One region of the Kineococcus sp. G2 genome, then DNA from elsewhere that is predicted to be linked to it. Evidence: riboswitches for the same ligand, from Rfam matches in the RefSeq annotation. Region 1 holds a riboswitch; each other region holds the start of a gene.
What was found. Region 1 has a riboswitch for S-adenosylmethionine ahead of sfnG (dimethylsulfone monooxygenase SfnG). Riboswitches for the same ligand answer to the same signal wherever they lie in the genome.
Positions count from the first base shown of each region.

Region 1 (9,716 bases):
GCGTCGGGGTGCGCTCACCGCGACGGCTATCGTCTGCGCACGTGCCAGCGCGCGTCGTCGTCCTCGCCTCCGGATCCGGGTCCACCCTCCAGGCGCTCCTCGACGCCCGCGGGGACGCCTTCACCGTCGTCGCCGTCGGCTCCGACAAGCCCGGTGCCGCCGCCCTGGAGCGCGCCCGCACCGCCGGGGCCGCGACGTTCACCGTCCCGCCCGCCGAGCACCCCGACCGCGCCGCCTGGGACGAGGCGCTGGCCGCCGCCGTCGCCGCCCACCACCCCGACCTCGTCGTCCTCGCCGGGTTCATGCGCATCGTCGGCGCCCCGCTGCTGGACGCCTTCGGCGGCCGCCTCGTCAACACCCACCCCGCGCTGCTGCCGTCGTTCCCCGGCGCCCACGGCGTGCGCGACGCCCTCGCCCACGGCGTGAAGGTCACCGGCTGCACCGTGCACCTCGTCGACGCCGGCGTGGACACCGGCCCGATCCTCGACCAGGCCGCCGTGCGCGTCCTCGACGACGACGACGAGGCGAGCCTGCACGAGCGCATCAAGGACGCCGAGCGCCACCTGCTCGTCGACGTCGTCGCCCGCCTCGCCCGCGGCGAGCTGCCCACCACCCGCCCGAGCTGACCCGCCCCACCCCGAGAGGACGACCCCAGCCGATGGCCGAGAACCCGACCGCCGAGCAGACCGCGCAGCGCCACCCCGTGCGGCGCGCCCTCGTCAGCGTCTACGACAAGACGGGCCTGGAGGAGCTCGCCACCGGCCTGCACGCCGCCGGCGTCGCGATCGTCTCCACCGGCTCCACCGCCTCGCGCATCGCCGCCGCCGGGGTGCCGGTGACGCCCGTGGAGGAGCTGACCGGTTTCCCCGAGTGCCTGGACGGGCGGGTCAAGACCCTGCACCCGCGCGTGCACGCCGGGATCCTCGCCGACCGCCGCCTGCCCGAGCACGTGCGCCAGCTCGCCGACCTCGGCGTGGAGCCGTTCGACCTGGTGGTGGTGAACCTCTACCCGTTCCGCGAGACCGTCGCCTCCGGCGCCGGCTTCGACGACGTCGTCGAGCAGATCGACATCGGCGGGCCCTCGATGGTGCGGGCCGCGGCGAAGAACCACCCCAGCGTCGCCGTCGTCACCGACCCCGCCCGCTACGGCGACGCCCTCGAGGCCGTGGGCGCCGGCGGTTTCACCCTCGCCCAGCGCCGCCGCCTGGCCGCGGAGGCGTTCGCCCACACCGCCTCCTACGACACCGCGGTCGCCGGCTGGTTCGCGCAGCAGACCCTCGACGAGAGCGACGAGGGCTGGCCCGCCGTCACCGGCACCGCGCTGGAACGCACCTCGGTGCTGCGCTACGGCGAGAACCCGCACCAGCGCGCCGCCGTCTACGCCGACCCGGCCGCCGCCCCCGGCATCGCGCAGGCCGTCCAGCTGCACGGCAAGGCCATGTCCTACAACAACTACGTCGACGCCGACGCCGCCCTGCGCGCCGCGTTCGACTTCACCGCCCCGGCGGTGGCGGTCATCAAGCACGCCAACCCGTGCGGCATCGCGGTCGGCGCTGACGTCGCCGACGCGCACGCCAAGGCCCACGCGTGCGACCCGGTGTCCGCCTACGGCGGCGTCATCGCCGCCAACCGCGTCGTCACCGCCGCGATGGCCGCGCAGGTCGCCGACGTGTTCACCGAGGTCGTCGTCGCTCCCGGTTTCGAGCCGGAGGCGCTGGAGGTGCTGCAGCGCAAGAAGAACGTGCGCCTGCTGCAGCTGCCCGAGGGGTACGCGCGCGCCGGCGCCGAGGCCCGTCCCGTCTCCGGCGGCGTCCTCGTGCAGGACCTCGACCGCATCGACGCCGAGGGCGACTCCCCGGCGGACTGGACCCTCGCCGCCGGCGAGGCCGCCGACGAGGCGACCCTGGCGGACCTGGAGTTCGCCTGGCGCGCGGTCCGCTCCGTGCGCTCCAACGCGATCCTGCTCGCCAGGGACGGCGCCTCCGTCGGCGTCGGCATGGGCCAGGTGAACCGGGTGGACTCCTGCCGCCTGGCCGTCGAGCGGGCCGGCGCCGAGCGCGCCCGCGGCGCGGTGGCCGCCTCCGACGCCTTCTTCCCCTTCGCCGACGGCGCGCGGATCCTCCTCGACGCCGGGGTGCGCGCGATCGTGCAGCCGGGCGGTTCCATCCGCGACGAGGAGGTCGTCGCCGCCGCCCGCGAGGCCGGCGTGACGATGTACTTCACCGGCGCGCGCCACTTCGCGCACTGACGTCCACCCCGCCGCGGGTCCCGGTCGGTAGCGTGCGCCCCGTGCCGACCGGGACCGAAGGACCCCCGCCCGCCCCCGGCGGTGCGGTCCTCGGCGCCCTCGCGGCCGGTGCGGGGCTCGCGCTGGTCCTCACCGTCGTCGCCGGGCCCGTCGCCGGCGGCCTCCTGCTCGGCGCCGACCTCGCGGTGGCCGCGGTCCTGCGGCTGGTGCTGCCCGTGCGGGTCGCCGGCGCGCTCGCGGTGCGCTCGCGGGCGGTGGACACCACCGTGCTGCTCGTGCTGTCGGTCTCGTGCACCGCGCTGACCTGGACGCTGCCGACGACGTGAGGCGTCGCTCCCGTCTGGTAGAGCTGTCCGGCGTGCCCGCCGACCCGTCCCGCACCGACCCGCCCCGGACGGCCGGTCCCGTCCGCTCCGCGCGCCGCCAGGGGCTCTCGGTGGGGGTGGCGACCGCCCTGTACGGCGTCAGCCTGGGGGCGCTGGCGGTCGCCAACGGCCTCAGCGTGGCGCAGGCGTGCGCCACGTCGCTGCTGATCTTCAGCGGGGGTTCGCAGTTCGCCCTCGTCGGCGTCCTCGGCGGCGGCGGCAGCGTGGCCGCCGCGGTGGCGGCCTCCTCCCTGCTGGGGGTGCGCAACGCCCTCTACGGCCTGCAGGTCGGCCCGTTCCTGCGGGTGCGCGGCGCGCGCCGGCTGCTCGCCGCCCACCTGACCATCGACGAGTCCACCGCCGTCGGTGCCGCGCAGGGCACGGACCCCGCCCGTCGCACCGGGTTCTGGGTCACCGGGGCGACCGTGTTCGTCGGCTGGAACCTGGCCACCCTGGCGGGGGCGCTGCTGGGTGACGCGCTGGGCGACCCGCGCCGGTGGGGCCTGGACGCGGCCGCGGCGGCGGCGTTCCTGGCGCTGCTGTGGCCGCGGCTGCGGCAGGGGCAGGCCGCCGCGGTCGCCGCGGTGGCCGCCCTGGTGGCGCTGCTGCTCGTGCCGGTGGTGCCGGTGGGGCTGCCGGTCGTCGCGGCGGCCCTGGTGGCGGCCGCCGCCGGGCTGCGCCCCGAGCGGCCGGGGGCGCGCACCGGCGAGCGGGGCGGGGACCGGGCGGGGGAGGACGCGTGAGCACCTGGGTGGCGGTCCTGGCCGCCGGCGCGATCGCCTACGCCCTCAAGCTCGCCGGGCACCTGGTCCCGGCCCGGCTGCTGGAGCACCCCCGCGCCCGCCGCGCCGGGGCCCTGCTGCCGGCGGCGCTGCTCGCCGCGCTCGTCGTGGTGCAGACCGCCAGCGACGGCGACCGCCTCGTCGCGGACGCGCGCCTGGTGGGCCTGGGCGTCGCGGCGGTGGCGCTGGCGCTGCGGGCGCCGTTCCTCGTGGTGATCGTGGCGGCGGCCGCGGCGGCCGCGGGCGTGCGGGCCCTGACCGGCTGGGGGTGAGCGGCCGGGGCGTCGTGCTCGTTCCGTGGCGGGCGCGCTCCGTGGCGGGTTACGCTCCCCGGGACCATCCAGAGCGGCCGAGAGACCTGGCTCGCAGACGTCGCAGCAACCACGGTGAACCGCTGGTGCTACCGCCAGGACCGATGGAGGAGCACGCGCATGCCCGTGAAGTTCGCCTACTGGGTCCCCAACGTCTCCGGCGGTCTCGTCGTCTCCACGATCGAGCAGCGCACGAGCCACGACCCCGCCTACAACGTCGAGGTCGCCCGTGCCGCGGAGCGGGTGGGCTTCGAGTACGCCCTGACGCAGGTGCGCTACCTGGCCTCCTACGGCGCGGACGCCCAGCACGAGTCCACCTCGTTCTCCCTGGCGCTGCTGCTGGCGACCGAGAAGCTGAAGGTCATCGCCGCCGTCCACCCCTTCTTCTGGCACCCCGGCGTGCTGGCCAAGTTCGCCGCGACCGCGCAGGAGATCACCGGCGGCCGCCTGGCCCTGAACGTCGTCTCCGGCTGGTTCAAGGACGAGGCCACGCAGCTGGGCATCACCTGGCACGAGCACGACGAGCGCTACCGGCAGTCCGAGGAGTTCATCAGCCTGCTGCGCGGGGTGTGGTCGCAGGACGGGTACTCCCAGGAGGGTGACTTCTTCTCCGCCCGGGACATCACGTTCCGCCCGCAGCCGAAGGTGCAGCCGGAGGTGTTCCAGGGCGGCAACTCCACCGCCGCGCAGGCGATGGCCGGCCGCGTCAGCGACTGGTACTTCATGAACGGCAGGTCCATCGCCGGCGCGGCCGAGCAGGTGCGCGAGGTCAGCGCCCTGGCCGCCGCGAACGGCCGCTCGATCCGCTTCGGGCTCAACGGCTTCGCGCTCGTCCGCGACACCCGCCAGGAGGCGGAGGCGGTGCTGGAGGAGATCGTCGCCAAGGCCGACGTCGCGAAGGTCGAGGGTTTCGGTGCCGCGGTGCAGGAGGCCGGCAACGCCACGAAGGACCGCAAGGGCATGTGGGCGGACAGCGAGTTCCGTGACCTCGTGCAGTACAACGACGGGTTCCGCACCGGCCTGGTCGGCACCCCCGACGAGGTGGCCCGCCGGGTCCTGGCGTACTCCCTGGTGGGGGTGGACCTGCTGCTGCTGGGGTTCCTGCACGTGAAGGAGGAGGTCGAGGCGTTCGGGGAGCTGGTGATCCCGCGAGTGCGGGAGCTGGAGCAGCGCCTCGCCGACGGCGAGGACCTCGCCCTGGGCGCCGAGCTGGACGAGGCGGTCGCCGCCGCGGGCGGCCGCGTGCCGTCGCCGGCCTGACGCGCGCCGGGCACGCCGCCCACCGGGCGCGTACGGTGCTCCGGTGACCGCCCCCACCACCTGCGCCACCGCCGGGAGCACCGAGCTCGTCGTCCTGCTCACCGAGGACGGCGCCCCGTGCGGGACCGCACCCAAGGCGAGCGTCCACCACGCCGCCACGCCCCTGCACCTGGCGTTCTCCTGCTGGGTCGTGGACGGCGCCGGGCGCACCCTGCTGACGCGACGCGCCGAGGTCAAGCGCACCTGGCCGGGGGTGTGGACGAACTCCTTCTGCGGCCACCCGGGGCCGGGGGAGGAGCCCGTGGACGCCGTGCACCGCCGCGCCGCCGACGAGCTGGGCACCTCGGTGGCGGACGTGCGACCGGTGCTGCCGCGGTTCCGCTACCGCGCCGAGATGGCCGACGGCACGGTGGAGAACGAGGTGTGCCCGGTGTTCACCGCGACCCTGGCCGCCGGCCTGGCGCCCGACCCCGCCGAGGTGGGCGACTGGCGCTGGGTCGGCCTGGACGAGCTGCGCGCCGAGGTGGAGCGCGACCCGTCCCCGTTCAGCCCGTGGCTGCTGCTGCAGCTGCCGCAGCTGCCCACCCCCCTGCGCTGAGTCCTCCCCCCGCCCCCACCCCGGCGGAAACCAGTGTTTCCGCCCTCCGAAGGGCCCCTGCCGGGGCGGAAACACTGGTTTCCGCCCCGGGGTGGGGGAGGGGTCAGGGGGCGGGCAGGGGCAGCGGCGGGTTGAACGGCGTGACGACCTGCACCGACGACGGCCACGAGTGCGGGGCGTCGGGCAGCTCCCCGCGCGCCTGCAGCAGCGCGTGGCAGGCCCGGCGCAGGTCCCCGGGCAGGTCGTGGTGCAGCACCGCGTCCATCTCCCCGGTGCGCAGCAGGTGCTCGTGCTCGGGGTGCAGGTCGTGCCCGACGAACAGCCGGCAGGTGCGCCCCGCCTCCGCGAACGCCTCCCGGACGCCCGCCGAGCTGCCCGAGGCGTACATCGAGTAGACGGCGTCCACACCCGGGTCCTCGCGCAGCGCGGCGCGCACCAGCTCCGCCAGCGGGGCCCCGTCGGCGGCCTGGCGCACCGCGATCCGCGGGGAGCGCTCGGCCAGGGTGCGGCGGAACCCCTCGAACCGGGCGTCCTCCCCCTCGAACGTGGAGCGGCCCCGGGCCACCAGCACCGTCCCCGCGCCCGGCCCGCCCCAGCGGCCCACCAGGTACGCCGCGGTCGCGCCGGCCGCCCGGTTGTCGATGCCGACGTAGGCGACGCGCGCGCTGCCCGGCAGGTCGGTGACCAGGGTGACCACCGGCACCCCGCGCTCGCGCAGGCGGTCCACCGCCGCCACCACGTCCGGGTGCTCGGGCGCCTTGAGCACCACGCCGTGCGAGCCGCGCCGCGCCGCGCGCAGCAGGCGCTGCGCCACCTGCTCACCGGGCGCCTCGTCGGAGAAGTCGAACCGGCAGCGCAGCACGGCCGGGCGCAGCACCGGCAGGGTGCGCTCCAGCGCGTCGCGCACCGCGGAGGTGAAGCGCTCGGGGGCGTCCACGACGACGTCCACGACGAACGTGCGCCCGGTCAGGCGCAGCTGGGTGCGCTGCCGCTGGAGGTCCTCGATCGCCCGGTGCACCTCGTCGACGGTGGTGGCGCGCACCCCCGGCCGGCCGTTGAGGACGCGGTCCACGGTGGTCTCCGACACCCCCGCCTGCCAGGCGATGTCGCGGACGCGGAAGGTGCGGGGCACGGGGCGAGGATGGTGGGAAAATGACGGATCGGCAAGGTCCGCGCCGCTCGTGCGCGCCGTAGCGTCGCCGGCGTGGCCCTCACCGGCGAGCGGCCACCGGCCGCACCGGCCGCCGAGCCGAGGAGGTTCCCCGTGACCGCACCCACCACCCGCCGTCCCACCACCTGGCTGACCCGCGAGGACTGCGACCTGGACGAGTTCCGCCGCCTCGTCGAAGCCGGGACCGACCCGGACGAGGTGCCCCTGGCCGACCGCGTCGAGCGCGGCGTGCCCGTCTACGGCGAGCGACTGCGCGCCCACCTCGCCGGCGGCGGCGAGGCCGCCCGCCGCGAGGCGCAGGACGAGATCGCCCGCGTCCTCGCCGACGGCGCCGGCATCGCGGTGTTCGCCGGTGCGTTCGAGGACGCCGTCGTCGACCGCGCCACCGCCGCCTACCAGCGGATGATCGACGAGCAGCACGCCTCCGGCATCACCGGCGGCGACCACTTCGCCAAGCCCGGGGCGAACGACCGCGTGTGGGGCGCGCTGGAGAAGCTCGCCCGTCAGGACCCGGAGGTGTTCTGCGACTACTTCGCCACCGACGTCGTCGACCTGGTCTCCACGGCCTGGCTGGGGCCGCAGTACCAGGTGATCTCCGACCTCAACGTCGTCAACCCCGGCGGCACCGCGCAGACCCCGCACCGCGACTACCACCTGGGGTTCATGCCCCTGGAGACGGCGGAGCGGTTCCCCGCGCACGTGCACCGCCTGTCCCCGGTGATGACGCTGCAGGGCGCCGTCGCGCACGTCGACATGCCCGTGGAGTCCGGGCCGACGATGTACCTGCCGCACTCGCAGAAGTACGAGCCCGGCTACCTGGCGGTGGTGCTGCCGGAGTTCCGCGCCTACTTCGACGAGCACCACGTGCAGCTGCCGCTGCGCAAGGGCGACGCGGTGTTCTTCAACCCCGCCCTGTTCCACTGCGCCGGTTCCAACGTCTCCGCGGACGTGCAGCGCATGGCGAACCTGCTGCAGGTCTCCTCCGCGTTCGGCCGTTCCCTGGAGGTCGTGGACCGCCTGGCGGTGTGCGAGGCGCTGTACCCGGAGCTGCGCGCCCGCCGCGCCGCCGGCGTCCCCGACGAGGTGCTGGACAACGTGATCGCCGCCTCCGCCGAGGGGTACCCGTTCCCCACCGACCTGGACCTGGACCAGCCCGTCGGGCGGATCAACCCGCCCTCGCAGGCGGAGGTGCTGCGCGACTGCCTGCGCGAGGACGCCGCCGTCGACGACGCCGTCGCGCGCCTGCGCGAGCACGCCGCCCGCCGCCGCGAGGCGCGCGCGTGACGCAGCACGTCCTGCGGGTGGGCGTGGCCGGCGCCGGGGTCATGGGCGCCGACCACGCCCGCACGCTGCACCGGTTCGTCAGCGGCGCCGTCGTCACGGCCGTGGCCGATCCCGACACCGCCCGGGCCGCCGCCGCGGCCGCCGACGCCGGGGGAGCGCGCGTGCTCGCCGACCCGCGCGAACTCGTCGCCGCCGGCGACGTGGACGCCGTCGTCGTCGCCTCGCCCGACGCCACCCACCCGGAACTGGCCACCGCCGCGCTGGCCGCGGGCAAACCCGTGCTGTGCGAGAAACCCCTCGCCCCCACGCTGGACGGCGCCCTGGAGGTGGCCGCCGCGGCGGCGGTGCCGGGTGCGCCGCTGTTCGCGGTGGGGTTCATGCGCCGCTTCGACCCCGGTTACGTCGCCCTGGCGCGAGCCCTGCGCGCCGGCGAGCTGGGCCGGCCCGTGCTCGTGCACCACGTCAGCCGCGGCGTGGCCCCCGGGCCCGGCGCCACGTCGGAGTCCTCGGTGACCGGTTCGGCGATCCACGACCTCGACGTCGTGCCGTGGCTGCTGGGCAGCGAGGCCGTGGAGGTGTCCTGGCACGCGCCCGCCGCCGCGACGGCGGGGGAGCCGGCGCTGGTGGACCCGCAGGTGCTGCTGCTGCGCACCGCCGACGGCGCCCTGACCACCGTGGAGGTCTTCCTCGCGGCCCGCTACGGGTACGACGTGCGCTGCGAGGTCGTCGGTTCCGAGGGGGCCGCGACGCTGCCGGTGCCCGCCCGCCTGGAGGTCGACCGCGACCTGCGGCACGCGCGCGGCCACGACCCCGACTGGCGCCCGAGGTTCGCCGACGCCTACCGCCTGCAGCTGCAGGCGTGGGTGGACGCCGCCCGCGGCGGCCCGGTGGACCCCGCCCTGGCGAGCGCCGCCGACGGCGTGGCCGCCCAGCGGGTCGCCGCCGCGGCGATCGCCTCCACGCGCTCCGGCCGCCCCGAGGCGGTGGCCCGGTGAGCGCCGCCCGCACCCTGCCGCCCCCGCGCCGGCGGGACGAGCGCGTGCCCGCGCTGCGCTGGGGGGTGCTCGGCACCGGGTGGATCGCGCAGCGCTTCACCGCCGCCCTGGCCGCCTCCACCGACCAGCGCGTGGTCGCCGTCGGCTCGCGGGGGCGGGCCTCCGCGCAGCGGTTCGCCGACGCGGCCGGTGTCGAGGTCGCCCACGGCTCCTGCGCGGCGCTGCTGGCCGACCCGTCCGTGGACGTCGTCTACGTCGCCACCCCGCACCACACGCACCGCGACCTGGCACTGCTGGCGGTCGAGGCCGGCAAGCACGTCCTGGTGGAGAAGCCCCTCGGCCTGGACGCCGCCCAGGCGGCGGAGGTGTCCGCGGCGGCCGCCGCGCGCGGGGTGTTCTGCGCGGAGGCGATGTGGACGCTGTACCTGCCGCGCTTCGACGTGGTCCGCCAGGTCCTGGACCGCGGGCTGCTGGGCGAGGTGCGCACCGTGGTCGCCGACCACGGCGAGCACTTCGAGCCCGGTCACCGCATCCTCGACCCCGCCCTGGCCGGCGGCACCCTGCTCGACCTGGGCAGCTACCTCACCGCCCTGGCGGCGTGGGTGCTGGGACCGGCCGAGGCGGTGCAGGCCTCCGGTGAGGACGCCCCCACCGGCGTCAACGGGCAGGCCTCCGCGCTGCTCGCGCACGCCGGTGGCCGGC
Region 1 covers NZ_JBBBEM010000021.1:43,586-53,301, reverse strand. The annotation lists gene purN (phosphoribosylglycinamide formyltransferase) at 42-626, shown strand; gene purH (bifunctional phosphoribosylaminoimidazolecarboxamide formyltransferase/IMP cyclohydrolase) at 659-2,248, shown strand; gene V9U69_RS05005 (DUF3017 domain-containing protein) at 2,290-2,574, shown strand; gene V9U69_RS05000 (AzlC family ABC transporter permease) at 2,607-3,356, shown strand; gene V9U69_RS04995 (AzlD domain-containing protein) at 3,353-3,667, shown strand; SAM riboswitch class I at 3,729-3,817, shown strand; gene sfnG (dimethylsulfone monooxygenase SfnG) at 3,827-4,966, shown strand; gene idi (isopentenyl-diphosphate Delta-isomerase) at 5,010-5,564, shown strand; gene V9U69_RS04980 (LacI family DNA-binding transcriptional regulator) at 5,668-6,696, opposite strand; gene V9U69_RS04975 (phytanoyl-CoA dioxygenase family protein) at 6,829-8,019, shown strand; gene V9U69_RS04970 (Gfo/Idh/MocA family protein) at 8,016-9,014, shown strand; gene V9U69_RS04965 (Gfo/Idh/MocA family protein) at 9,011-9,716, shown strand, end outside.

Region 2 (9,716 bases), on a different contig from region 1:
CGTTCTCAAGGGCGTGGCCGCCACGTTCGTCATGAGCGCGCAGGAGCGCCAGCCGTTCTACGCCCGTCAGCGCGAGCTGCTGCTGGAGCTGCTGACCGCCCTGGTCGAGCGGGGCGCGGAGGTCCTGGAACCACCCTTCCGGCAGGACCACGACGCCGCGGGCGACGACGCGGCGCGGCTGCGCGTGGTCGTCGACCAGGTGGCCTCGCTCACCGACGTCTCCGCGCTGGCCTGGCACGCCCGGCTGACCTGACCCACCTGACCCGACCGGTCAGCCGGGCGGGGCCGGGGCGTCGCGGTGACGCTCGCCTCGGCGGTTCTCACTCCAGCGGCACCGGCTCCACCGGGTCGCGCAGGTCCCCCGCCGTGAGGGAGCCCACCAGCGGTTGCCCCACGCCCACCAGCAGGCAGCGCACCTCGTGGTCACCGGCGTCGTGGGCGTCGTCCCCCGGCCACGCCGAGGCGTGCGTCACCGAACCCGGGGGCAGGCCGCGGCGCTCGGCGAGCGTCGCCACGGCCGTCGCGCAGAACGCGTTGGCCCCCTCCTGCCTCGCGGTGCGGCGGTGCCCGGCGACGACGGGGCTGCTGAGCACCACCTCGGCGTCGTGGGCGGCGTCGCAGCCGGTCTCCTCGTACAGGGCCGGCCCGCTGCGCAGGCAGGTGCCGACCGGCCACTGGCCGGCCCGGGTCAGCTCCACGGAGTCGGAGGAGCGCAGCGGCTGCGCGAGGCCCTCACCGCCGCGCACCAGCGCCCACACCAGGGCAGCGGTGCCGCCCAGCAGCAGGACGGCCCCGGTGCCGAGCGCGCCGGCCAGCAGCAGCAGCACGTCCCGGCGCCACCGCCGCGCGGGCACCGCGTCGCGCCCGCCACCGGGCGGGAACGGCCCCGACGGGAACGGCCCGGACGGCGGGCGGGCCCGGAACGGATCGGGCGTGAGCGGAGGCGGTGGGGGAGCGGGGATCGGCACGCCCGCGACCGTAGGCGCGCGCGGCGCCTGCACCGCCCGGTGCGGCGGTGCGCTGTGGACACCGCCGCCGCACCGGCACCTGGGGATCCCTCAGCGCGCGTGGCGGCGCGCGGAGATCACCCCGGTGTCGAAACCCGCCAGGTGCAGCCCGCCGTGGAAGCGGGCGTGCTCGATCTTCAGGCACCGGTTCATGACGACCGTGATCCCCGCCTCGTGCCCGCGGCGGGCGACCTCGTCGTCCGACAGGCCCAGCTGCAACCACAGCACCGGTGCGCCCACCGCGAGGGTCTCGTCCAGGACGGCACCCAGTTCGGCGGGCCGGCGGAACACGTCGACGACGTCGGGCACGCCGGGCAGCTCCGCCAGGGACGGGTACGCGGGCCGGCCCAGCACCTCGCGCTCGTTCGGGTTGACGAACCACACCTCGTAGCCGGAGTCGGCCAGCAGGTAGGTGCCGACGAAGTACGAGGCGCGCGAGGGCTTGTTCGAGGCGCCGAGGACCGCGACGGTCCGGGTGCGGCGCAGGATCGACAGCCGCTGCCCGGGTGTGGGGGGCGTCCAGCCGCCGGCGGCGCGCACGGGGGCCGCGTCCTTCGCGCCGGTGGCCGGTTCCGCCGGTGCCAGCGGGCCGGCGGCCGCGCTGCCGGTGTCGCCGATCGCGCCGGTGGGAGCGCTCTCGTGCCCGCTCACCGGGCCACCTCCGCCGTCGCCGCGGTCAGCGCCTGGTCCAGGTCCCACAGCACGTCCTCCACGTCCTCCAGGCCGACGCTGATGCGGATGAGGTCCTCCGGGACACCGGCCGCCTCGAGCTGCTCCGCCGACAGCTGCTGGTGGGTCGTGGAGGCCGGGTGCAGCACGAGGGTGCGCGCGTCGCCGATGTTCGCCAGGTGCGAGCACAGCTGCAGGTTCTCGATGAACCGCTCCCCGGCCGCGCGACCGCCGGCGACGCCGAAGGAGAACACCGCGCCGGGCCCCTCGGGCAGGTAGCGCTGGGCCCGCTCGAAGTGCGGGTGCGAGGGCAGGCCGGAGTAGCGCACCCAGCCGACGCGCTCGTCCGCCTCCAGCCACTGCGCCACCCGGCGCGCGTTGGCGACGTGCTCGCGCATGCGCTGCGGCAGCGTCTCCACGCCCATCAGCAGCAGGAACGCCGAGTGCGGGGCCAGGGTGGCGCCGATGTCGCGCAGCTGCTCGCTGCGCAGCTTGGTGAGGAACCCGTACTCGGCGAAGTTGCCCCACCAGCTCAGGCCGCCGTAGCTGGCGACCGGCTCGGTCATGGCGGGGAACTTCCCGTTGTCCCAGGGGAAGGTGCCGGCGTCCACGACGACACCGCCGAGGGTGGTGCCGTGCCCGCCGAGGAACTTGGTGGCGGAGTGGATGACGATGTCCGCGCCGTGCTCGATCGGCCGGCACAGGTACGGGGTGGCGGTGGTGGCGTCGACGACCAGCGGGATCCCCGCCCCGTGCGCCACGTCGGCCAGCGCCTCGATGTCCGCGACCACCGTGGAGGGGTTCGCGACCAGCTCGGTGAACACGAACCGCGTCCTCTCGGTGATCGCCGCCCGCACCGCGGCGGCCTCCGGCTCCACGAACACGGTGTCCACGCCGAAGCGGCGCAGCGTCACGTCCAGCTGGGTGACGGTGCCGCCGTAGAGGTTGTTCGAGGCGACGACGTGGTCACCCGCACCCGCCAGCGCCGCGAAGGTCAGGAACTCCGCGGACTGCCCGGAGCTGCACGCCAGCGCGCCCAGGCCGCCTTCCAGGGACGCCATCCGCTCCTCCAGCGCCGCCACGGTGGGGTTGGAGATGCGGCTGTAGATGTTGCCGTACTTCTGCAGCGCGAAGAGGTTCGCCGCGTCGGCGGCGTCCTCGAACACGAAGCTCGTGGTCTGGTAGATCGGCACGGCCCGCGCACCCGTCGTCGGCTCCGGCACCGCACCCGCGTGCACGGCGCGGGTGCGGAAGCCCCAGGCGCGGTCGCTGCCGTCGCCGGGGCTGCGCCCGTCCCGTTCCGCGCCCGCGGGCCGGTCCCGCTGCTGCTTCTCGCTCACGGGGCGATCCTGCCACCCGCGCCCGCGGGCCGGTCGCGTCGGCGGGCACGCCTAGACTCCGGCGCGTGGCAGGGCTCATCCACTCCGACGACCTGCGCGCGGTCAAGGAGCGCGTCCGCATCGACGAGGTGGTCGCCGAGCAGGTGACGCTGCGCCCCGGCGGCGTGGGCTCCTTCAAGGGCCTGTGCCCGTTCCACGACGAGCGCACCCCCAGCTTCACGGTGCGCCCCGCCGTGGGGCGCTGGCACTGCTTCGGCTGCGGCGAGGGCGGCGACGCCATCGAGTTCGTCCGCCGCATCGACGGCACGACCTTCACCGAGGCCGTGGAGCGCCTCGCCGAGCGCGCCGGCGTGCAGCTGCGCTACGTCGACGACGGCGGCCGCCCCGGCAGGCGCCCGGCCGGGGCGCAGCAGGCCGGGCAGCGCCAGCGGCTGCTGGAGGCGCACCGGGTGGCCGAGGCCTTCTACGCCGGGCAGCTGGAGCAGCCCGGCCCCGCCGAGACCGCCCGCCGCTTCCTCGCCGAGCGCGGCTTCACCCGCGAGGCCGCCGCCCGCTTCGGGGTGGGCTTCGCCCCCGCCGGCGGTGAGGCGTTGCTGCGCCACCTGCGCGGCGAGGGGTTCACCGAGGAGGAGCTGGTGACCTCCGGCCTGGCCGGGCAGGGCCAGCGCGGGCTCTACGACCGCTTCCGCGGCCGCCTGGTGTGGCCCATCCGCGACGTCAGCGGCCACACCGTGGCCTTCGGCGCGCGCCGGCTCTTCGACGACGACCGCATCGACGCCAAGTACCTCAACTCGCCCGAGACGCCCGTCTACAAGAAGTCGCAGGCCCTGTACGGCCTCGACCTCGCCAAGCGGGAGATCGCCCGCACCAAGCGGGTCGTCGTCGTCGAGGGCTACACCGACGTCATGGCCTGCCACCTGGCGGGCGTGAGCACCGCGGTCGCCACCTGCGGCACCGCCTTCGGCGAGGAGCACGCCCGCGTCGTGCAGCGCATGCTCGGCGACGTCGCCGGCTCCGCGGAGGTCGTCTTCACCTTCGACGGCGACGAGGCGGGGCAGAAGGCGGCGCTGCGGGCCTTCGAGCTGGAGGAGCGCTTCACCGCGCAGACGTACGTGGCGGTCGAGCCCGGCGGGCAGGACCCCTGCGACCTGCGCCTGTCCTCCGGCGACGCCGCCGTGGCCGCCCTGGTCGACGGGCGCGTGCCCCTGTTCGAGTTCGCGATCCGCTCCACGATCTCCCGCTACGACCTGGGCAGCGACGCCGGCCGGCTGGCCGCCCTGGACGCCGCCGCACCGATCGTGGCGAAGATCCGCGACAGCGGGCTGCGCCAGCGCTACGCGGTCAACCTGGACCGCTGGACGGGTTTCCTCGACGAGCGCTTCGTGCTGGACCGGGTGCGCCGGCACGCCCGCGACGGGCGCGGTGGCCGCGACGGGCGCGCGGCGCGGGAACCGGCCCAGCCCGCCGCGCCCACCACCCCCGCGGCCACCCCGGTGGCCACCGTCGACGACGCCGTCGTGCAGCTGGAGCGGTGGGTCCTGGCGTGCGTGCTGCAGGCGCCGTGGGTGGTCGCGGACGACTTCGCCGCCCTGGCCGCGGACGCCTTCGGCGTCCCCGGCCACCGCGCCGTCCACGACGCCGTCACCGCCGCCGGCGGGCCGCTGGAGGCACCCCAGGGCCCCGCGTGGGTGGAGGCGGTGCTCGCCTACGCCGACGGCCCCGTCGCCGCGCTCGTGCAGGAGCTCGCGGTGAGCGACCTGCCCGTCGGCGACGAGGAGGAGCTGGAGCGGTGGGGGCGCTCGCTGGTCGCGACGCTGGCAGGGCAGGCGACCACCCGCGCCGTCGCCGACGCCAAGCGCCGGCTGTGGAGCATCGACGCGGGCGCGCAGCCGGAGGAGTACCGCACGGCCTCGGAGGAGCTGTTCCGGCTGGAGGCGGCCCGACGGGCCTGGCAGGAGCGCGCCCAGGGCCTGTGAGCCCTGCGGCGCTGCGGGTCCCGGCCCGGGCGGGGCGCCGCGCCCCGTGACGCAGGCACCCGTGCGGGGCTGGTACGGTTGACGTGCTGTCGCCGGGGGTTCACCCGGTGGTGGTCCCGCATAGCTCAATTGGCAGAGCAGCCGGCTGTTAACCGGCAGGTTGTTGGTTCGAGTCCAACTGCGGGAGCTTCCCGAGGGGGTCTGCGCACGCAGGCCCCCTTCGTCGTCCCCGCCGGGACCCGCGACCCGTCGGAGGTGCCCGTGCCCGCTCGCCGATCCGGCGCCCTCGCCGCGATCCTCGCCCCCCTGGTGCTCCTGCTGCTGGCGGTGGCGCTGTGGCGGGCCCTGGCACCGGGCACCGGCCCGCAGGAGCGTCCCGCCGCGACGGGGAGCGCTGCCCGGGCGCTCGCCGCCCTGGAGGTCCGCGAGGAGGCGTCGTCCGCCGGGTACCAGCGCACCCGCTTCGGGGAGAGCTGGGTCGACGTCGACGGCAACGGCTGCCGCACCCGCGACGACGTCCTGCAGCGCGACCTCGTCGACGTCCGCCTCGCCGACGACGGCTGCACCGTGCTCTCCGGCACCCTGGTGGACCCCTACTCCGGGGAGGAGATCGCCTTCCGGCGCGGCGAGCGGACCAGCGCCGAGGTGCAGGTCGACCACGTCGTGGCGCTGGCCGACGCCTGGCGCACCGGTGCCCAGAAGCTCAGCGCCCAGGAGCGGGTCGCGTTCGCCAACGACCCCCTGGAGCTGCTCGCGGTGGACGGCTCCCTCAACCAGTCCAAGGGGGACGACGACGCCGCGCAGTGGCTGCCGCCGGTGGGGGAGTGCGAGTACGTGGCCCGGCAGGTCGCCGTCAAGAGCGCCTGGGGGCTGTGGGTGACGCCCGCCGAGCGCGACGCGATGGCGGACGTGCTGGCCGGCTGCCCCGGGCAGGAGCTGCCGGCCTCCTGACGCCTCGCCCACCGCGCCGGGTCCAGCGCGGCGGGTCCGGCGCGGTCCGCCGATGCCCTAGGCTGGCCTGACCATCCAGAGCGGCCGAGAGACCTGGCTCGACGACGCCGCAGCAACCCCCCTCGGGAGGGTGCTCATGCCAGGACCGATGGAGGCTTCGTGAGCTACGCCGGCGACCTCACCCCGCGTGAGGCGTTCGAATTGCTGCGTGACGACGGTGACGCCGTCCTCGTGGACGTCCGCACCGAGGCGGAGTGGACGTACGTCGGGGCGCCCGACGCCGCCGAGCTGCGCCGACCACCGGTGTTCGCCTCCTGGCTGCCCGTGGAGCAGGACGCACCCGGTGCGAGGTTCCTGGCGGAACTGGCGCGCGCGGGGGTCGAACCGGGCCGGAGCGGCCCGGTGGTGTTCCTGTGCCGTTCCGGCAAGCGCTCCGTCGCCGCCGCCGAGGCCGCCACCGCCGCGGGGATCACCCCCAGCTACAACGTCCTGGACGGTTTCGAGGGCGACCTGGACGAGCACGGCCACCGCGGTGGCGCCGGCTGGCGCGCTCAGGGCCTGCCGTGGCGGCAGTCGTGAACGCGCAGCAGCCGAACCCCTGGCGCCCCGACACCACCGCCGTGCGCGCGGGCCTGGCCCGCTCGGGTTTCGAGGAGACCTCGGAGGCGATGTACCTCACCTCCGGGTACGTGTACGAGTCCGCCGCCGCCGCGGAGGCCGCGTTCACCGGTGAGGTGGACCGCTACGTCTACTCCCGCTACGGCAACCCCACCGTCTCCGTGTTCACCGAGCGGTTGCGGGCCCTGGAGGGCGCCGAGGCGTGCTACGGCCTGGCCAGCGGCATGTCCGCGGTGTTCTACGCGCTCGGTGCGCTGCTCGGCGCCGGGGACCGGGTCGTGGCCGCCCGCAGCCTGTTCGGGTCCTGCTACGTCATCCTCGACGAGATCCTGCCCCGATGGGGCGTGACGACGGAGTTCGTCGACGGCGAGGACATCGCCCAGTGGGAGAGGGCGCTCGCCACGCCCGCGCAGGCGGTGTTCTTCGAGACGCCCGCGAACCCCATGCAGACCCTCGTGGACGTCGAGGCGGTCGCGGAGCTCGCGCACGCGGCCGGCGCGGTGGTGGTGGTGGACAACGCCTTCGCCAGCCCGGTGGGGCAGCGGCCCCTGCGGTTCGGCGCCGACGTCGTCGTGTACTCCGCGACCAAGCACATCGACGGCCAGGGCCGCGTCATGGGCGGTGCGGTGCTCGGCACGACGGAGTTCATCGAGGGCCGGTTCCAGGAACTGACCCGGCACACCGGGCCGACGCTCAGCCCGTTCAACGCGTGGACGCTCGCGAAGGGCCTGGAGACCCTCGGCCTGCGCGTGCGGCACTCCGCGGCCACCGCCCTGCGCATCGCCGAGCACCTGGAGGAGAGCGGTGCGGTGCGCTGGGTGCGCTACCCGCTGCTGGCCTCGCACCCGCAGTTCGACCTGGCGAAGCGGCAGATGGAGCTCGGCGGCACCGTCGTCACGTTCGAGCTGGACGCGCCGGCCGGCCGCGGCAGGGAACGCGCCTTCGAGGTGCTCGACGCCCTGGGCACCATCGACATCTCCAACAACCTCGGCGACGCGAAGTCCCTCGCGACGCACCCCGCCACCACCACGCACCGCCGCCTCGGTGAGCAGGGCCGTGCCGCGATCGGCCTGTCCGACGCGGTGCTGCGCCTGTCGGTGGGCCTGGAGGACCCCGACGACCTGCTCGAAGACCTGGACCGCGCGCTGCGCCGCTGACGTCCCCCGAAACCCCGATCGGAGCCCCCCTTCGTGACCAGCACCACCCGCCGCATCCCCGTCAGCCACGCCGGCAGCCTGCCCCGCACCCCGGAGCTCATCGCGGCGAACGAGGCCCGCCGCGTCGGCGAGGACGGTCTCACCCTGGAGCGCACCCCCGAGTTCGACGCGCTGCTGACCGACGCCGTCGTCGACCTCGTGCGCCGCCAGCGGGACCTGGGCGTCACCCTCGTCGGCGACGGCGAGTACGGCAAGGCCATGACCAGCGCCGTGGACTACGGCGCCTGGTGGTCCTACTCGTTCCAGCGCGTGGCGGGCCTGGAGGTCACCGGTGAGGACCTCTTCACCCAGCCGGTCGTGCGTTCCGAGCCGGGGAAGGTGCGGCTGACGAGCTTCCCGGACCGCCGCGACTGGACGACCTTCAAGGACGCCTACACCGACCCCACCGCGGGGATCATGACGGGCAAGCAGGCGACCGCGTTCCCCGCCACGACCGGCCCGCTGCGCTACGTCGGGCAGGAGGCCATCGCCTCCGACGTCGCGAACCTCGTCGCCGGCCTGGAGGCCGCCGGACTGGAGCGCAGCCAGGGGTTCATCACCTCCCTGTCCCCGGGCAGCGGTGCGCGCATCGCCAACCGGTACTACGCCACGGAGGAGGAGCACATCTGGGCGTGGGCGGAGGTGATGCGCGAGGAGTACCGCGCCGTCGTCGACGCGGGACTCGTGCTGCAGATCGACGACCCGTCGATCGCCGAGAACTGGGACCAGATCAACCCCGAGCCCAGCGTCGAGGACTACCGCGAGTTCACCCGGATCCGCGTGGAGGCGCTGAACCACGCCATCCGCGACCTGCCGTCCGAGCAGATCCGCTTCCACCTGTGCTGGGGCAGCTGGCACGGCCCGCACACCACCGACATCGAGTTCCGGCACATCGCCGACCTCATGCTGCAGATCGACGCCGGTTCGTACTCCTTCGAGGCGGCCAACGCCCGCCACGAGCACGAGTGGAAGGTGTGGAAGGACCTCGAGCTGCCCGCGGGCAAGACGATCGCGCCGGGGATCGTCAGCCACGCCACGAACGTCGTCGAGCACCCCGAGCTCGTCGCCGACCGCATCGAGCGGTTCGCCTCGGTGGTGGGGGCGGAGAACGTGATCGCCGCCACTGACTGCGGTCTCGGCGGCCGCATCCACCCGCAGATCGCCGTCGCGAAGCTCGCCGCCCTCGGTGAGGGGGCGGAGATCGCCAGCCGGCGCCTGTTCGGCTGAGGCGCTCGCGCCGGCCGCTCGTCCCGGGCGGCGGGGAACCCCTGCGTCGCGGCGCGCCGCAGGGGTTTCCCGGATCCACGCCGCCCGCGGTGACCGTTCCAGTACGGTGCGCGCGGGAGCGCAGCCGCTCCCGCCGGGCGCACGAGGGGGAACCGTGGGACTGAGGACGTGGGGACGGCGCGGTGCCGCCGCAGCGCTGGTCGTGGCCGGAACGGGTCTCCTGGGGGCCGGGCCGGCGTCGGCGGGCCTCGTCGGCGACCGGAACTGCTCGGACTTCCCGTACCAGGAGGACGCGCAGGCGTGGATGGACACCCGCCCCGGCGACCCCGACGGCCTGGACGCCGACGGCGACGGCCTCGCCTGCGAGAGCCTTCCCCACCGCCCCGGGACGCCCGTCCCCGCACCCGCCCCCACCCCGGTGCCGGACTGCCTGTGGGGCGCGATCGAGGAGCGGTACGCCGGCACCGGGGGAGCCGGCGGCTCCCTCGGTGAGGTCGTGCAGTGCCAGACGCCCACGCCGGTCGTGGCGGGCGAGTACGCGCACTTCCAGGGCGGTTCCATCCACTCCTCCGAGCGCACCGGGGCGCAGTTCACCCGCGGGGCGATCCGGGACCGCTGGGCATCCACCGGCTGGGAGAACGGCCGCCTCGGCTTCCCCACCACCAGCGACACCCCCACCCCGAACGGTCGCGGCTGGTACACGCACTTCCAGGGAGGTTCGATGTACTGGTC
Region 2 covers NZ_JBBBEM010000008.1:54,090-63,805, forward strand. The annotation lists gene V9U69_RS01495 (deoxyguanosinetriphosphate triphosphohydrolase) at 1-253, shown strand, start outside; gene V9U69_RS01500 (septum formation family protein) at 321-854, opposite strand; gene V9U69_RS01505 (CoA-binding protein) at 1,059-1,658, opposite strand; gene V9U69_RS01510 (O-acetylhomoserine aminocarboxypropyltransferase/cysteine synthase family protein) at 1,655-2,914, opposite strand; gene dnaG (DNA primase) at 3,082-4,992, shown strand; tRNA gene V9U69_RS01520 (tRNA-Asn) at 5,107-5,179, shown strand; gene V9U69_RS01525 (HNH endonuclease family protein) at 5,254-5,943, shown strand; SAM riboswitch class I at 6,012-6,098, shown strand; gene V9U69_RS01530 (rhodanese-like domain-containing protein) at 6,103-6,522, shown strand; gene V9U69_RS01535 (O-succinylhomoserine sulfhydrylase) at 6,507-7,718, shown strand; gene V9U69_RS01540 (cobalamin-independent methionine synthase II family protein) at 7,752-8,984, shown strand; gene V9U69_RS01545 (excalibur calcium-binding domain-containing protein) at 9,139-9,716, shown strand, end outside.
Region 2: another riboswitch for S-adenosylmethionine. It lies ahead of V9U69_RS01530 (rhodanese-like domain-containing protein); the one in region 1 lies ahead of sfnG (dimethylsulfone monooxygenase SfnG).

Region 3 (9,716 bases), on a different contig from region 1:
GGGTCGCTGGTGAACGACGACAGCGCCGAGCGGTTCGCGTCGGTGGTGACGTGCTGCAGCGGCTCCCCCGGCGCCAGGCCGGCCAGGTCCACGCCCGTCCAGCCCCCGAACAGCGCCAGCGCGCCGTCCCTGCTGGCGCGCGCCCGGTAGTCGGCCAGCAGCGCGGTCGCCTCCGCGTCGGAGGGGCGCACCACGGCGGTCAGCCCCGCGTAGACGCTGACCGAGCGCGGGTCGCGCCCGGCGCGCTCCACCCGCTCGCGCAGGGAGTCGACGGTGCGGCGGACGTGCTTCGCGGTGGGGCCGATGACGAAGACGCACTCGGCGTGCCGGGCGGCGAACTCCTGCCCGCGCGGCGAGGAACCCGCCTGGAAGACCACCGGGGTGCGCTGCGGGGACGGCTCGCACAGGAACGCGCCGGGCACGTCGAACCAGCGGCCGTGGTGGTCGATGTCGTGGACCTTCGCCGGGTCGGCGTACACCCCGCGCTCGGCGTCGCGCACGACGGCGGAGTCCTCCCAGGACCCCTCCCAGAGCTTGTAGCAGACCTCGAGGTACTCCTCGGCGACGTCGTAGCGCTCGTCGTGCGGCACCTGCCGGTCGAAGCCGAGGTTGCGGGCCGCGGAGTCGAGGTAGCCGGTGACGACGTTCCAGGCGACGCGGCCGCCGGTGAGGTGGTCCAGCGTGGTCAGCCGGCGGGCCAGGGCGTACGGCTGCTCGTACGTGGTCGTCACCGTCAGCCCGAAACCGAGCTGCTCGGTGACCGCGGCCATGGCCGAGACCGCCATGAGCGGGTCGTTGACGGGCACCTGGGCGGCCGCGCGCACGGCGGCGTCGCGCGAGCCGCCGTGCACGTCGTACACGCCGAGGACGTCGGCGAGGAAGAGGGCGTCGAAACCCCCGCGCTCCAGCAGCTGCGCCAGGTCCGTCCAGTACCGCAGGGTGCGGTACTCGGCGCTGCGGTCCTCCGGGCGCGCCCACAACCCGGCGGCCTGGTGCCCCACGCAGGCCATGGCGAAGGCGTTCAGGCGAAGCGGTGCGGTGCTCACGGGACGACGGTCTCCAGGTTCTTCGAGGTGGTGTCCAGGGGCCGGTGGGCCGTCTCCGGGGCCGCGGCGGCGCAGGCGGCGGTGAGCAGCGCCAGTGCGCTGACGAAGCCGGCGACCAGCCACGGCGCGCCGCCGGCCAGGGCCAGCAGCGAAGCCGCGACGAGGGGGGTCAGCCCGCCGCCGAGGACCGCGCCGATGGAGTAGCCCAGCGAGGCGCCGCTGTAGCGGGTGCGCGCGGGGAACTGCTCGGCGAAGAACGCCCCCTGCGCGCCGTACATGCTGTCGTGCCCGAGGTTCACGGCGACGACGAGCGCGCCGACGATCAGCACGGTGGAACCGGTGTCGAGCAGCAGGAACGCCGGCCCGGTGAACACCGCGGTGAGCAGCGCCCCGAACAGGTACACGGGCCTGCGGCCGAAGCGGTCCGAGGCCAGTCCCCACAGCGGGGTGGTGGCCAGGCTCAGCACGGAGACGACCAGGACGGCGAGCAGGCCCACGTCGGCGCCGTCGGCGCGCACCTGCTCGGTGAGGTAGTTCAGGGCGAAGACGGTGTAGAGGACGTACCCGCCGATCTGGCCCAGGCGCATGCCGCTGGTCAGGAGCACCCCGCGGGCGTCCTCGCGCAGCACGTCGGCGACCGGGCGGCGGGCGACGGCACCGGCGCGGCGCAGGTCCGAGAACACCGGCGAGTCGGTCACCTTCAGCCGGATGACCAGACCGACCACGACGAGCACTGCGCTGGCCAGGAACGGCACCCGCCAGCCCCAGGAGAGGAACTGCTCGGGGGTGGTGAGGGTGCGGGTCAGCCAGAAGCCCCCGCTGGCCAGGACCATGCCCGCGGCCGAGCCCATCTGCGGCACGGCGCCGAACAACCCCCTGCGCCGCTCGGGGGCGTGCTCCACCGCCAGCAGCACGGCACCGCCCCACTCGCCGCCGGTGGAGAAGCCCTGCAGCAGGCGGGCGGTCACGAGCAGCACGGGCGCGGCGACCCCGATGGCCGCGTAGGTGGGCAGCAGGCCGATGAGGGCCGTCGAGGCGCCCATGAGCAGCAGGGACGCCACCAGGACCTTCTTGCGCCCCAGCCGGTCCCCCAGGTGACCGGCGACCGCGCCGCCCAGCGGGCGCGCGATGAAGCCCACCGCGTACGTGGCGAACGCCGCGACGACCCCGACAGCACCGCCGACCTGCGGGAAGAACAGCGGGGCGAACACCAGCGCGGCCGCCGTGCCGTAGAGGTAGTAGTCGTACCACTCGATCGTGGTGCCGACGAAGCTGCCGAGCGCGGCGCGCCGCCGCAGGACGCGGCGGTCGACGGCAGCGGGGACGACGACACGAGCAGCGCTCACCGGGACTCCCATCGGTCCTGGCGGAAGCACCTTCCCCGAGGGGTGGTTGCTGCGGCGTCGTCGAGCCAGGTCTCTCAGCCGCTCTGGATGGTCGTCCAGGAACCTAGGGCACCCGATCGCCCGCGCGCAAACCGCGGCGGGTCAGCCGCGGCGGCTGCGGATCTGCTCGCTGAGGGCGGGCAGGACCTCGTTGAGGTCGCCCACGATCCCGTAGTCGGCGAACTCGAAGATCGGGGCGTCCGGGTCGCTGTTCACCGCCACGACGGTCACCGAGGCCGCCATGCCGCCGCGGTGGTGCACCGCGCCGGACACGCCGGCACCCACGTACAGCCGCGGGCTGATCGTCACGCCCGTCTGCCCCACCTGGGCCTCGTGCCCGATCCAGCCCTCGTCGGTGGCGACGCGGGTGGCGCCCACGGCCCCGCCGAGCACGTCGGCGAGCTCCTCCACGGCCGAGAAGTCGCCCTCCACGCCGCGGCCGCCGACGACCACGACCTCCGCCTCGGCCAGCGCCGGGCGGTCCGAGGTGGGCCGGGCCTCACGGGAGTGGACGGTGACCGCGCGCGCGGCCGCCGAAGCCGCCACGCGGTGCTCGACCACCTCGGCCGGTGCGGCCTGCGCCGCGGGCGCGGCCTGCACGGAGTTCGGGGCCAGCGCCACCACGCCGAACGGCCCGGTGAGCGCGCAGCGCGTCGTCCACGTCCCCGCCAGGACCGTCTTGACCGCCGTGAAGCGGCCGTCGGCGTCGCGCTCGAGGCCGCCGGCGCCGGTGACGACCCCCGCGCCGGTGCGCACGGCGAGGCGGGCGGCGACCTCCTTGCCCTCGAACGTGGAGGCCACCAGCAGCAGCGGGGCGTCCACCTCGGCGCGCACCGCCTCCAGCGCGTCCACGACGGAGGCGGTCAGGCGGTCGTCGGCGCCGTCGACGAGCACGTGGTGCAGCGCGTGGCCCCCGTGCGCGCCGACCTGCGCGCGCACCTCCTCGGCCGGTGCGGGGCCGATCCACACGGCGTGCACCCGCGCGTCCGGCAGGTCGCGCGCCAGGGTCAGCAGCTCCAGGGCCGTGGGGCGCAGCCGCCCGTCGCCGTGGTCGAGCAGGACGAGGACGTTCACGCGAAACCCTTCTGCGCCAGGTAGTCCACGAGAGCGGGCACCGTCTCCGCGCCGCCGGTCACGAGCACCCGGTCCGAGCGCTCGGGGCGGGGTGAGGCCTCCACGACCCGGGCCGCGGACCCGTCCAGGCCCACGGTGGCGGGGTCCACGCCGAGGTCGGCGAGGGAGAGCACCTCCACCGGCTTCTTGCGGGCGGCGAGGATGCCCTTGAAGTCGGGGAACCGGGCGCGGAACGCCTGGTCGGTCACCGACAGCACGGCCGGCGCGGGAGCGCTGAGCTCCTCCACGTCGGTGGAGGTCTCGCGGCGCACCCGCACGGTGCCGTCCTCGACGGTGATGCGGTCGGCGAGGGTGAGCTGCGGCCAGTCCAGCAGGGCCGCCAGGGCGGCCGGCACCAGGGAGGTCAGCCCGTCCAGGCCCGCCATGCCCGCGACCACGACGTCCACCGGCCGCTCGGCGTGCACGCGGCGCACCGCCGCGGCCAGCACGCGGGCGGTGGCGATCGCGTCGGAACCGGCGATCGCGTCGTCGCGCACGTGCACCGCGCTCGTGGCACCCATCGCCAGGCCGCGGCGCAGGGCCTCCACGGCCGCGGCGGGCCCGACGGTGAGGGCGACGACCTCGTGCGGCTCGGCGCCCTCCGCGACCGGGTGCGCCTCGACCAGGCGCAGCCCGGCCTCCAGCGCGTCCTCGTCCAGCTCGTTGAGGGTGTCGTCCTCGCCGCCGCGGGCCAGCAGCCCGTCCTCGCGGAAGGAGCGGGCCGACTGGATGTCGGGGACGTGCTTGACGCAGACGACGACGCGCACTCAGGCCTCCCGGGCGGCGGCCTCGGCGAGCACCTCGCGCGAGTACCTGATCATGTCCTCGCGGGGGACGACCTTGACGCGCTCGCGGCCGTGCGGCTGGCCCAGCGCCCGCTCGTAGGCGTCCAGGACCTCCCAGTCGTTCCAGGTGAGGACCTCCACGCCCTTGGCCGTCAGCGCGTCCAGCACGGCCTGCGGGTCCGGCTCGGCGGCGCGCTCGAGACCGGCCGCGTCGGCGACGAGGTGGCGGACCGTCTCGGAGGCGTCGGACTTGGTGTGCCCGATGAGGCCGACGGGCCCGCGCTTGATCCAGCCGGTGCAGTACACGCCGCCCAGGTGCTCGCCCTCCGGGGAGAGCACGCGGCCCTCGTGGTTGGAGATGACGCCCTTGAGCTCGTCGAACGGCACGCCCGGCAGCGGGGAGCCGAAGTAGCCGACCGCGCGGTACACGGCCTGCACGTCCCAGGTGCGCACGTCCCCGGTGCCCTCGACCGTGCCGTCGCCCGTCAGGCGGGTGCGCTCGGTGCGCAGCGCGCTGACGTGGCCGTCGGTGCCGACGATCTCCACGGGGGCGTGCAGGAAGTGCAGGTGGATGCGCCGGGAGGCGGTGCCGTCGCCCTCCTTCAGCGTCCAGTCCGTGAGGGTCTTCACGACCTGCTTGGTCTGGTTCGACTTGTCGATGGCGGCCATCGAGCCCTCGTCGAACTCGAAGTCCTCCGGGTCGACGAGGACGTCGACGTCGGGGACGTGGCCCAGCTCGCGCAGCTCCAGCGGGGAGAACTTCGCCTGCGCCGGGCCGCGGCGGGCGAAGACGTGCACGTCGGTGACCTTCGACGCCTTCAGGCCCTCGTAGACGTTGTCCGGGATCTCCGTGGGCAGCAGGTCGTCGGCGTGCTTGGCGAGCATGCGCGCCACGTCCAGCGCGACGTTGCCGGCGCCCAGGACCGCGACGGTGGAGGCCTGGAGCGGCCACTCGCGCGGGTAGTCCGGGTGCCCGTCGTACCAGGAGACGAAGTCGGCGGCGCCGTAGCTCTCCGGCAGGTCGACGCCCGGGATCGCCATCGGCGCGTCCTCGATGGCGCCGGTGGAGAACACCACGGCGTCGTAGTGGCGCCGCACGTCCTCCAGCGTCAGGTCCGTGCCGAAGTCCACGTTCGTCAGCAGGCGGATGTCGCCGCGGCCCAGGACCTTCTCCAGGGCGACCACGATCTGCTTGATGCGCGGGTGGTCCGGCGCGACGCCGTAGCGCACGAGGCCGAAGGGGGCGGGCAGGCGCTCGATCAGGTCGATGCTCACGCCGTCGAAGCCCGTCGCGGACAGGTCGGCCTTGGAGAGGATGTCCGAGGCGTAGATGCCTGCCGGCCCGGCTCCGACGACGGCCACGCGCAGCGGACGCTGGGTGCTCACGGGATCTGGTGTCCTTCGTCTCGACGTCGGCGGTCGACTGCGCAGGCAAGCCTAATGCGTCGGGCACCCACCCCCGGACGGCACCATGCGCGGTGTGGAGGAACCCCGCCCGACCGCCCCCGCCGCACCCGGCCCGCAGCGCGGCTCCGGCCCGCCCGCCGCGGGTGCCGGCTCCCGAAGCGGGCTCCTGGCCGGCGCGGGCGCCTACGTGCTGTGGGGGCTGTTCCCGTTCTACTTCCACGCCCTGCTGCCCACCGGCGCGCTGGAGCTGCTGGCGCAGCGGGTCGTGTGGTCGCTGGCGCTGTCGGTGCTGCTGCTGACGGCGCTGCGCCGCTGGCCGGCCGTGCTGCGGGTGCTGCGCACCCCCGCGCAGCTGCGGCTGCTGGCCGTGGCGGCCGTGGCCATCGCCGTCAACTGGGGCGTGTACGGCCTGGCCGTGACCAGCGGGCACGTGCTGGAGGCGTCCCTGGGGTACTTCGTCAACCCGCTGGTGACGGTGCTGCTGGGGGTGCTGGTGCTGCGCGAGCGCCTGCGGCGGACGCAGTGGGCCGCGGTCGCCGTCGGCACCACCGCCGTCGTCGTCATCACCGCCGACCTCGGCAGGCTGCCGTGGATGGCGCTGGCGCTGGCCGTGTCCTTCGGCACCTACGGGCTGCTGAAGAACCGCCTGGCCCGCAGCGGCACCGGGGTGGACCCGCTGACGGGGCTGACGGTGGAGACGGGCGTGCTGGTGCTGCCCGCCGCGGCGACCCTGGCCTGGATCGGCGCGACCGGGCGCTCCACGTTCACCGCCGGCGGCGCCGACCACGTGGTCCTCACCGTGCTGTCCGGGCCGACCACCCTGGCACCGCTGCTGCTGTTCGCGCTGGCCGCCGGGCGGGTGCCGCTGACCACGATCGGGTTGCTGCAGTACGCCACCCCCGTGCTGCAGTTCGCCGCCGCGCTGGTGCTGGGCGAGACGATGCCCGCCTCCCGGTGGGTGGGCTTCGCGCTGGTGTGGGCGGCGCTGGCGCTGCTCACCGCCGACGCGCTGCGCGCCCAGCGACGGCGCCGGCCGGCGCTCCCGCGCCCGCGCACCTGACGGCCCGGCGGCCGCCGCGAGCCGTTCAGCGGGCGGGTTCGGGCTCGTCCACGTCGAGCACCAGGGGCGGCGGGGCCTCCTCGTGGTGCTCGACCGCCGCCCGGGCGGCGGCGCGGGCGCGCAGCACGCGCGGCGCGGGAGCGGCGTCGCGCGGCAGCAGGTCCACCCGGACCACCGGTGGGCGCGGGGCGAGCGGGGGCTCGACGACGTCCACGCGCCCCGCCTCCCGCCGCGCCCGGCGCTCGGCCAGCACCGCGGACACCGCCAGCACCAGGCCGCCCACCGCCACGGCCAGGGACCGCCGGCCGGACCGGCTGAGCACCACCGCCGCGGCGCTGGAGGCCAGGGCCGCGACCACCAGGAGGCGGTCGACCCGCACCGCGGGCAGGTAGCGGGCACGACCGGGGGCGCGGTGTCGAGGGGGCACGGACGTCGATCCTGCTGCGGTCCGGGCCCGGGAACGGCCGGCCGGCGCGGCGACCACCCGTCCGGTCCCGCCGTCCTCACCGACCGCGACCGCACCAGCGCGGCCCGCGGCCGCGACGTCAGCCCACGCGGTCGGCGACCGTGCCCGCGTACGTCTCCAGCGCCCGGCGCGCCGCGCCGTCCGGCAGGTCCACCAGGTGGGTCGTGGCGCGCTCGGCCCACTCCCGGGCCGTGGCCCGCGCCGCGCGCGTCACCGGGTGCGCGCGCAGCGCCGCCACGGCCTCCGCCAGCACGTCGTCGTCGCCCAGGCGGCCGGAGTCCAGCAGCGCCACCAGCCGCACCGCGTCCGCGTCGCCCCCGGCGGCGGCGCGGCGGGCCAGCAGCACCGGCAGCGTCGGCACCCCCTCGCGCAGGTCGGTGCCGGGACGCTTGCCGGAGTCGCCCACGTCGCTGGTCAGGTCGAGCACGTCGTCGGCGAGCTGGAACGCCACCCCCACGTCCTCGCCGTAGGCGACCATCGCCCGCACCACCTCGGGGGCGGCGCCGGCGAACTGGGCGCCGAAGCGGCCCGCGGTGGCGATCAGGGAGGCGGTCTTGTCGCTGAGCACGTCCAGGTAGTGGGCCACCGCGTCCTGGTCCGGGCGCGGCCCCACCGTCTCGTGCAGCTGCCCCAGGCACAGCCGCTCGAAGGTCTGCGCCTGCACCCGCACCGCCTCCGGGCCCAGGCCCGCCACCACGTTGGAGGCGCGCGCGAACAGCAGGTCGCCGGTGAGGATGGCCACGTTGTTGCCCCACACGTGCTGCGCCGCCGGGGCGCCGCGCCGCGTGGGGGCGGAGTCCATGACGTCGTCGTGGTACAGCGAGGCCAGGTGGGTCAGCTCCACCACCACCGCGGCGTCCACCACCTCCGGGCGGGAGGGGTCGCCGAAGCGGGAGCCCAGCAGCGTCAGCATCGGCCGCACCCGCTTGCCGCCGGCCTGCACCAGGTGGCGCGAGGCCGCGTCCGCCAGCGGGTCGACGTTGCCGACCGCCTCGCGCAGCCGCTCCTCCACGACCTCCAGCCCCTCGCGCAGCGCGGACTCCAGCGCCGGGTCGGCCGTCGGCAGGCCGGTGCCCGCGCTCGTCCTGGTACCGGTCACGTCGCTCCTCACGCGTCGCTCCTCACGCCGCGGGCGCCAGTCGCTGCAGCGCCACGACCACGCGGTCGGTGGCGTCCTTCGACGCCGGGTCGGCGAGGTTCGCCAGCAGCTTGACCACCAGCTTCATCAGGCCCGGCCGCGGCAGCCCGAAGCGGGTGGCGGCGCGCATGACCTCCGGGTGGCCGATGAGGGAGACGAACACGCGTCCCAGCGTGTAGTACCCGCCCAGCTCCGCGCGAACCGCGGCCGGGTAGCCGTGCAGGGCCCGCTCGCGGGAGCGGGCGTCCGGGGCGTCCAGCGCGCCGTCCAGGACCTCCGCGGCCAGGCGCGCGGACTGCATGGCGTACGCGATGCCCTCCCCGTTGAACGGGTTGACCATGCCGCCGGCGTCGCCGACGAGGAGCAGGCCGCGCGTGTAGTGCGGGGTGCGGTTGAACGCCATCGGCAGCGCCGCCCCGCGCACCTCGCCCACCTGGTGCTCGGGGTCGAAGCGCCACTCCGGCGGCATCGAGGACAGCCACCGGCGCAGCAGGTCGCGGTAGTCCACGTCGCCGGAGCCGGCGTCGGCCTTCAGCACGCCCAGGCCGACGTTGCTGGTGCCGTCGCCCACGCCGAACACCCAGCCGTACCCGGGCAGCAGCTCGTGCGGTCGCGCGCCCGGCTCGCGCAGCTCCAGCCAGCTCTCCAGCCAGTCGTCGTCGTGGCGGGGGCTGCGGAAGTAGGTGCGCACCGCCACGCCCAGCGGGCGGTCGTCGCGCCGGTGCAGACCCATCGACAGCGCCAGGCGGCTGCCCACCCCGTCGGCGGCCACCACGACGGGCGCGCGGAAGACGCGCTCCTCGCCGGCCCGCCGGCCCTTGTCGTCCACCGGGCGGGCGCGCACGCCCACGACGTGGCCGGTGCGCTCGTCCACCACGGGGGCGGTGACGGAGGTGCGCTCCAGGACGGTGGCGCCGCCGGCGCGGGCGTGCTCGGCCAGCGCCTGGTCGAAGCGGGAACGCGTGTGCACCAGCCCGTAGGAGGGGAAGTCGCTGATCTCCGGCCACGGCACCTGCAGGCGCACGCCGCCGCCGAGCAGGCGCAGGCCCCGGTTGCGGACCCAGCCGTCCGCGGCGGGGGTGGGCAGGCCCAGCAACTCCACCTCGCGGCTGGCGCGGGGGGTCAGCCCGTCCCCGCAGACCTTCTCGCGCGGGAAGGCGCTCTTCTCCAGCACCAGCACGCGCCGGCCGGCCGCCGCCAGGTACCGCGCCAGCGTGGAGCCGGCCGGCCCGGCACCGACGACGAGGACGTCGGCGTCGTCAGCCGCGCGCTGGGCGGCGCTGAGCGCACCACCGGTCTCGACCGTCACCTGGTCC
Region 3 covers NZ_JBBBEM010000027.1:12,246-21,961, forward strand. The annotation lists gene V9U69_RS05700 (LLM class flavin-dependent oxidoreductase) at 1-1,046, opposite strand, end outside; gene V9U69_RS05705 (MFS transporter) at 1,043-2,392, opposite strand; SAM riboswitch class I at 2,398-2,486, opposite strand; gene V9U69_RS05710 (electron transfer flavoprotein subunit alpha/FixB family protein) at 2,534-3,505, opposite strand; gene V9U69_RS05715 (electron transfer flavoprotein subunit beta/FixA family protein) at 3,502-4,311, opposite strand; gene V9U69_RS05720 (FAD-dependent oxidoreductase) at 4,312-5,715, opposite strand; gene rarD (EamA family transporter RarD) at 5,801-6,796, shown strand; gene V9U69_RS05730 (hypothetical protein) at 6,822-7,223, opposite strand; gene V9U69_RS05735 (polyprenyl synthetase family protein) at 7,342-8,373, opposite strand; gene V9U69_RS05740 (geranylgeranyl reductase family protein) at 8,384-9,709, opposite strand.
Region 3: another riboswitch for S-adenosylmethionine. It lies ahead of V9U69_RS05705 (MFS transporter); the one in region 1 lies ahead of sfnG (dimethylsulfone monooxygenase SfnG).